One region of the Sinorhizobium sp. NFACC03 genome, then DNA from elsewhere that is predicted to be linked to it. Evidence: predicted binding sites of a transcription regulator. Region 1 holds the regulator's gene; the other holds the start of a gene.
The links. The regulator LexA, encoded in region 1, represses DNA repair genes until DNA is damaged. The targets are predictions, from matches to a motif close to TGTTCNNNNTGTGTTCNG.

Region 1 (3,582 bases):
ATGTAGAGTGGTGATTCGGAGCCCTTGGGATAGAACCCCAGGCGCAGCCTGATTCCGCCTTCGAATATCGACGTGATGAAACACGAGCCTTCCATCGACGTGTCGGAAGCAACGGTCCAGCCGCCGACTTCCTTCCATTTGATGATCTCGGACTCCTCAGCCACGGCCGGTCCCGTGGCCATCAGACAGCTCACCAACCCGAACAGCAATCTACGCATGCAAAACCCCCGTTTGCCCGCATTTTGATAGGTCGCCGCGTGACTGTCGAGGGTGGGTGACCCGCACCCATGCAAAATTTTAGGAATATTCACCTCTCCCCGCGGACCGACGCTCACGCCAAAGATCACATGGCAAAGGGATCTTTCGACGATTTGGTCTGGCCGCCACCAGCAAAGGGGTCATTGTTTGGCGCATTCCCGCCAGCGCCCGCAAACGGATCGGCGGCCGCCCCCTGCCCGCCGTTTGGCATCAACGCAATCACCGCCTCCTGGCATTTGAACATCTCGCTGACGGCCTTCATCGAATCGCGCAGGCTGAGGCTCGCCACCACGCGCCCTTCGAACGCCAGCGCCAGCGTGTTCTTGCGCACGAATTCGGTGAAGAAGTCGGTGTTGGAGAAGTTGACGACCAGAGCCTTCGAGCCTGTGAGGTCCACGCCGAACGCGACAGCCGGCCACTGGCGGCCACGGTCGAGCTGCAAGGCCCGCTGCGGCTCGATCGATTTCCAGTCGGCATTGCCAATCGAAAGAAACGCCAGGTTCGCCGATCCTCTCGGATAGAAGCCGATTCGAAGGATCATTCCGCCGTCGTAGCTCGTCGCCGCATAGCACGAGCCGCCCAAGGACGGATCGGAGCCCACCGTCCAAGCATTGACCTCCTTCCAGATATTCGAACGCCCTTCTTCAGCAGAGGCCGCTCCCGCCGCCACCAACAGACAGAGAACCGCCAACGACAATCTACGCATGCAATCACCCCATTTTTCCCGCAAAGTTATCGTTTTTTTACTACCTGTCGAGACGTGCGACATCTTCACAACACGGATTTGTGCACGCCCGTAGCGAGGCCGCGACTTGGCGCAACCCATGCGATTGCGGCAAGGACGGCGCGCCAGGCTGAGGCGGCTTCGCCGCTGCGTGCCCCTGGCGCAAAACGGCCACAGCCTGCACCCAAAGAGCTGTTGAACACATGACAGTGATCGCCAAGCTTGCTGGACTTCGGAACGAAAGCGCGGTTCACATCGTTAACCGCCCCGTAGTCCCACCCTTGCATCAAAGTGGACGATCACCGTGCTTGCCGCCCTGCTTCTCGCTTCGATAGTCGCATCGCCTAATATGCCTGACGTCAAGCTCAGCGCCGCCACGGTGGACGAACTTCAGACCGATTTCGAGAGCGCCGTGCCATGCCATCAGATCGATGGACGCAAGGTGTGGAAGGGTGCGATCGCGTTCTACATCCAGTCGTTCGTCTATGATGGCGACAGGCCGGTCGCGACCGATGCGGCGGATGCCGTACTTCCAGAAGACAACAGCGCCGAGACGGTGAAGGAATTCGAAGACGCGTGCGCCGCCACGCAGCCGGCCTAGCCTCTTTGCACAAAAACGCTCGCGATTCGTTCGAATCGCCGTGCCGTCGCGTAATGCGCTACGCCGCCGCCCTCCGTTTGGGCACGATCATCGCCCAAGCCGCTCTGCTCCCGTAAAAGTGACCAATCGACACGCACAGACGCGCCAATTGTCTGAGTTCACGGAATTTTAGGCACTTGCGGAACACATATGGAACAGATAGTGTCTGTTCTTGATTTGTTTCACGCCTCTGGGAGCGACGTGCCATGCTGACCCGCAAGCAACAGGAATTGCTTCTCTTCATTCACGAACGCATGAAGGAGTCGGGCGTCCCACCATCTTTCGATGAAATGAAGGATGCGCTCGACCTGGCGTCGAAGTCCGGCATTCACCGCCTGATCACGGCACTCGAAGAACGCGGGTTCATTCGCCGTCTGCCGAACCGGGCTCGCGCGCTCGAGGTCATCAAGCTTCCGGAGGCTTACGCATCCAGCCAGCAGCAGCCCCGCCGCGGCTTCTCGCCCAGCGTGATCGAGGGCAGCCTCGGCAAGCCGCCAGTGGCCGCTCCTGCCGCACCGCCGAAGCCCGCGCCCGTGGCCGACAACACATCGGTTTCCGTGCCGGTCATGGGCCGCATCGCTGCCGGTGTGCCGATCTCGGCCATCCAGAACAACACGCACGACATTACCGTTCCGCTCGACATGATCGGCAACGGCGAACACTACGCTCTCGAAGTCAAGGGCGATTCGATGATCGAAGCCGGCATCTTCGACGGCGACACCGTGATCATCCGCAATGGCAATACGGCCAATCCCGGCGATATCATCGTGGCGCTCGTGGATGATGAGGAAGCGACGCTGAAGCGCTTCCGGCGCAAGGGCGCATCGATCGCGCTCGAAGCCGCGAACCCTGCCTACGAAACAAGGATTTTTGGGCCCGATCGGGTGAAGATCCAGGGCAAGCTCGTCGGGCTGATCCGCCGCTACCACTGATTCCGAGGGAAACCAGGCATCCGACCGAGCCTCGCCACCGCTTGCGGCTGCGAGGCTCTGTTTATTGAAGGCGACCTGAAGGCACGCCTCTTACTCGTGGATGGTGTACTCGCCGAGCTCGCAGAGGTCCTGCATGTCTTCGGTCGTATCGAGGCCGGAGCCTTCTTCGAACTCGAAGCGCATGTCGTACTTGCAGACCTCCCGGCCGTCGGCGATAGTGATCTCCATGTCTTCCCCTGGGTTCAGCACCTGCCGGCCGAAAACATCGTCTTCCCACTCGTTGACGCCCACAGGCGACGTATAGAAGTTCGTCAGCACTGCGCCCGTGTTGTTCTTCAGCTTGAAAACCAGATCCTCTGCCTGCGCCTCAAATGTGGTCGCAGCGATGAGGGCCAAGGCCGTCAGGACAAGTTTCGTCTTCATATATGCCATTGCCTCCGTTTTGATGATGACGGACGCTACCGATGCGGCTGATGTCAGCGGAGTCATCGTTCCCCCTCTACCGATTTCACCGAAGCGATAAGATCCAACGGATAGCTAATGGACGTGGCTTGCGCGGGCGTGTGGCACGCCTGAGCGAACGCTTCCTGGGCGTCGCAACCCGAAGCAAGCAGAGGAAAGCAGTCGTTTCCACCCCTGCTTGAAGTATCGCTACCCGCTCCCCCGAGCGGTCGACATTGCCAAACCTTCTACCTGTGGAAAGCACACAAACCACAAATTCGCATTGTGTTTTTCGGAAAATGCCTCTTGCGGATTTTCTGCAATCATTCTAAATCCGCGCCAACGCTCGGTTATCCGAGCTGTGAGGCCTCGTGGCGGAGTGGTGACGCAGAGGACTGCAAATCCTTGTACCCCGGTTCAATTCCGGGCGAGGCCTCCAAAAAATCTCCACGCTATTAAAGAGTGCTGCGGCAATGCCTTCCGTTGAAGGCATTGGGTTCCTGCAATTTTTGACGTCAGCACCAGGGCGTCGCGTGTCCTGTCCACGGCCGTACCAGCCCCTCGGATACGAGCACGCGCCCGATGGA
Region 2 (3,582 bases), on a different contig from region 1:
TTTGAGTTCCGGCGAGAACTTCTCGAAGAGATCAAAGAAAGAGATTCGCTGCAACGCCTTGCGGTCGCATTGAGCCGCCTACCGGTCGCGGTGACCCTGACGGCGTGACCGCCCTGCATCTCTCGACGGTTCGTCCGGCCCTTCCCAGCCAAAGACGCTGCGACCGCCGAACTCTTGCGATTGTCGAAACTCGCCGGCCACAATTTCTTTGAGATCCGGGCCGGTCACATATTTTTCGAACTGGCGTGCCTGATCGTCGAGGCGCTTGAGAACCTGCATCTCTTCGTCGCGACCGAGCTTCGCTTTTGACACGGCGGACTTCATCACCCGGATCGTCTCGTCGTAGACTTTCAGGGGGACCGGGAATGGGTGGCGATCCTTGCCTCCGTGGGCGAGCGAGAAGCGCGCCGGATCGGCGAACCGGCATGGCGCACCGTGCACCACTTCGGCCACCATCGCCAGCGCCTTGACGGTCCGCGCCCCAACCCCCGGCACCAGCAGGAGATGCTCGAAATCCTCTGGGCCACGGTCGGCGGCCGCAGCGAGCGTGGCATGCAGGCGTTTCATATTGACGTCTTCTTCGCGCACGTCGTGATGTTCAGGCATAATCAGATGCGGCAGCATTGGCTGCGCGCTTTGCTTGGTCACCCGCCTTGGCTCGATGGCTGCGACCTCCCGGACGATCCGATCCGGCCCCAGCGAAGCCAGAAGATCGAGCTGGCTATTGCGCGAGGCCGCGGCGCGGCGGTCGGCAAGGTTGACGATCTCGCCCTGCCGCGCGCCTTCGATCGCCGTGTGGGGCGAATCCACGAAGCTGGTGATCCCCTCCGAAAGCCAATGGTAGCGCCGGGCCTGCCGCCTTTCGCCGTTCATGCCCTGTTGCACGATGACCCATTTGCCGTCGTCAGTGACGATAAAACCGTGCAGGTAAAGGTCGAAGCCGTCTTGAACTGCTGCACTGTCGACCTTTGCGACGAGGCGGCTGGTTGTCGCCAGGCCACTTCCATCGAGGCCCACGCGCTCGCCGATCGCAATCAACTCGCCGGGGGTCTCCCGGGAATTCCGCCCTCGCCCGCCACAGACATGAATACCGAGTTCGCCTGACAGAGGCGACAAACCACGCTTCAGGGCGCCGATGACGCTGGTGGTTATGCCGGAAGAGTGCCAGTCCATACCCATGACGCATCCGAAAGACTGAAACCAGAACGGATGCGCCAGCCGCCGAAGAAACTCGTCTCGACCATATTCGATGACGATCGCCTGGGTGATGATTGCGCCAAGTTTCGTCATGCGCTCGCCAAGCCACCGGGGAACCCGGCCACCGTGAAGCGGAAGATCTGCACTGCCTGCTCTCTGGACCATCCGGCTCTTATACACCGGCAGATGGTGCAGTCACACAGGAAAAGTTCTCTAAACGTTCTCAATTGCGCCGGCAGTCGGCGAGACCACGGTCGCAAGCCGAATGGTCATAACGAGACCTTGCCCCTATGAAGGTTCGACTTCGCCAGCTTGAGTAAAACCTCAGCGCCACGACCTACACTACCTTTGCGCTTAAGATAGGGTTCAGCAATCGGCGATATGCTCCGCACCAAATGGCATTTGAACAGGTTGCAGAATGAGTGAGTTCCAAAACAGAGCTGTTCGATTGATGGTTGCCTCCGTAGGCGATGCTTCGACCAGCGATATCTCCGTGCGTCGCACGAACGTTCTGACGACTGCGCTGGAACTCTATGTTGCCTTGGGGGGATCGCACGAGCAGCTTGAGACCGCCATCGCGAAAAAGGAAAACGACGCGCCGAGACGTATTGATCTGGTAATCGGCGATCTGATGATGGAGATGGCGACCATAAGCCACATTCACGACATCGACGTCATGCAGGCAGCGCACAATGCTCTCGACAGCGGCTTCCGTGAAACGACTTCCGCCTGAACTCCGCCCCTCCCGGCGGGTGTCTCGTTGCTTTGCGCCTTACGATCTCAGTGCCTTCGATTGTCGCTTGAGTAGCCACCCATTCCCTTGGGAGGCAGAAATCCTCGGCTTCCCGCTTCTCCGGCACCGCGTAGCAATGGTCGGTTAGAAGCGGGCGGCCAGGAAGTTCAATTGGACGTTCAGCCAATACCGGGCCTGTCTTGTCGCGGATTGAACCTCATGCCCAAACTCCTGGGTGTAGCGGCCTTCACACATCGTCGTGTCGACCACCCACAATCCGCCCGCGTAAATCGCCATCAGCAGGAAACCGCGCATGGCGGAGCAGAATGAACATTCGATATTTCTAAAATATTAACGTGGGACGTGATCTGCGATTTATGTCGAGCGGACCGCCTCCGGTCGGCTACCGCCCACGCCCGCGTCCAAAAAAAGAGCCTCCACCAACCAAGCAGAGGCCCAGAGTCAGGTGCTTGCGATTGGCCGCTGCAGCGGGGACTGCGATATCGGCAGCAATCGCAATCGGAAAAGGCTGACAGAGGCTTCATCCGAAGGCAATGAACCTAAACGGACTATTGGATAACCAGCCGGGGCTAGTCGGAACACTTCCAGGGCAGTAGCGATCGAACGCCCACAGGGCGATCCGCAGGCGTCCGTGCGAGATAGTGCGGCAGCCTGCGCGCTCACGGCCCAATGTTGATTTGATCGCTCAGCGTTACCTTCTCGAAGTCATTGATCAGAACATCGGCACGTACCTGCCAGATGCCCGCCAGCGGTATGTTCACGCGCTCGATCCGCCAATCTGCGTCGCCGCTCCGCGCTGCCGCACGTTTGAACGGCTCGATGCCGGAATCAGGCTTGGATAGGACGAGCGTCACCTCCTTGGCGGCAAGCGGTTCGACTTCGCCCGTGGCGAGGTTGATCGATACGTCGACCTCGCCCGCCCGTCCGGGCAAGACCTCAACGAGGGCCATCGCCTTGTCCGTGTGGATGTGAACGCTTGCCGGTTGCGCCGCCAGGGCTGAGAGCGCGCGCGGCGGCGGCATGACGCGCCAACAAGAAACGGCGCCGAAGATCAGGACGACGATCAGTGTTTCCGCGGCGATCGAGCGGACCAGCCGCTTCGCCGAAGCCCGATCGCCAGCCATTACCGGTTCCGTCAGGCGCCAGCGATTTGCAAGCGCCAACAGAAACAGTCCGACCAGCAACGCCATCTTGACCATGAGCACCTGGCCATAGGCGGTTTCCAGCAGCGCTTGTGGCTTCTCCACCTGCACGATGGCCAAGATGAAACCCGCCACGATAAGAACAACGAGCACGTAAGGGATGGACGCCGAGAACCGGCCGAGCGCCTGAAGGGCCATCGGGTCCTTGGGCCGCAACGCGAGGCCCAGGGGAGCCAGCGCTCCAACCCAGAGACTGATCGTTGCGACGTGCAGGAAGACTGCCGGGCGCATCAGCCATTGCGGCTCGGCTGTCGATGCATGGCCGCTCAGCGACAAGGCGAGGGATGACGCGATCAGCGCGGCGAGAGATGACAGTCGAGCAGACCGACCCTTCGCCCGGAGAGCGATGGCGGCCACACAAAAGGCAGCGAAGGCGGCAATGGCCGTCCCGCCGAAGCTCGTTGCCATCGCCGTGGACCAAACGACCGG

Region 2: BLU35_RS25880 (DUF763 domain-containing protein) is a predicted target of LexA. The motif match lies at 1,405-1,422, and genes of this name have one in related genera.

The regions. Positions count from the first base shown of each region.
Region 1 is NZ_FMXF01000002.1:301,475-305,056, reverse strand. It holds gene BLU35_RS06875 (hypothetical protein) at 1-311, opposite strand, end outside; gene BLU35_RS06870 (hypothetical protein) at 344-955, opposite strand; gene BLU35_RS06865 (hypothetical protein) at 1,287-1,583, shown strand; gene lexA (transcriptional repressor LexA) at 1,829-2,554, shown strand; gene BLU35_RS06855 (hypothetical protein) at 2,645-2,977, opposite strand; tRNA gene BLU35_RS06850 (tRNA-Cys) at 3,361-3,434, shown strand; gene BLU35_RS06845 (thermonuclease family protein) at 3,511-3,582, opposite strand, start outside.
Region 2 is NZ_FMXF01000025.1:62,304-65,885, reverse strand. It holds gene BLU35_RS25880 (DUF763 domain-containing protein) at 79-1,362, opposite strand; gene BLU35_RS25875 (hypothetical protein) at 1,616-1,930, shown strand; gene BLU35_RS25870 (copper resistance CopC/CopD family protein) at 2,611-3,582, opposite strand, start outside.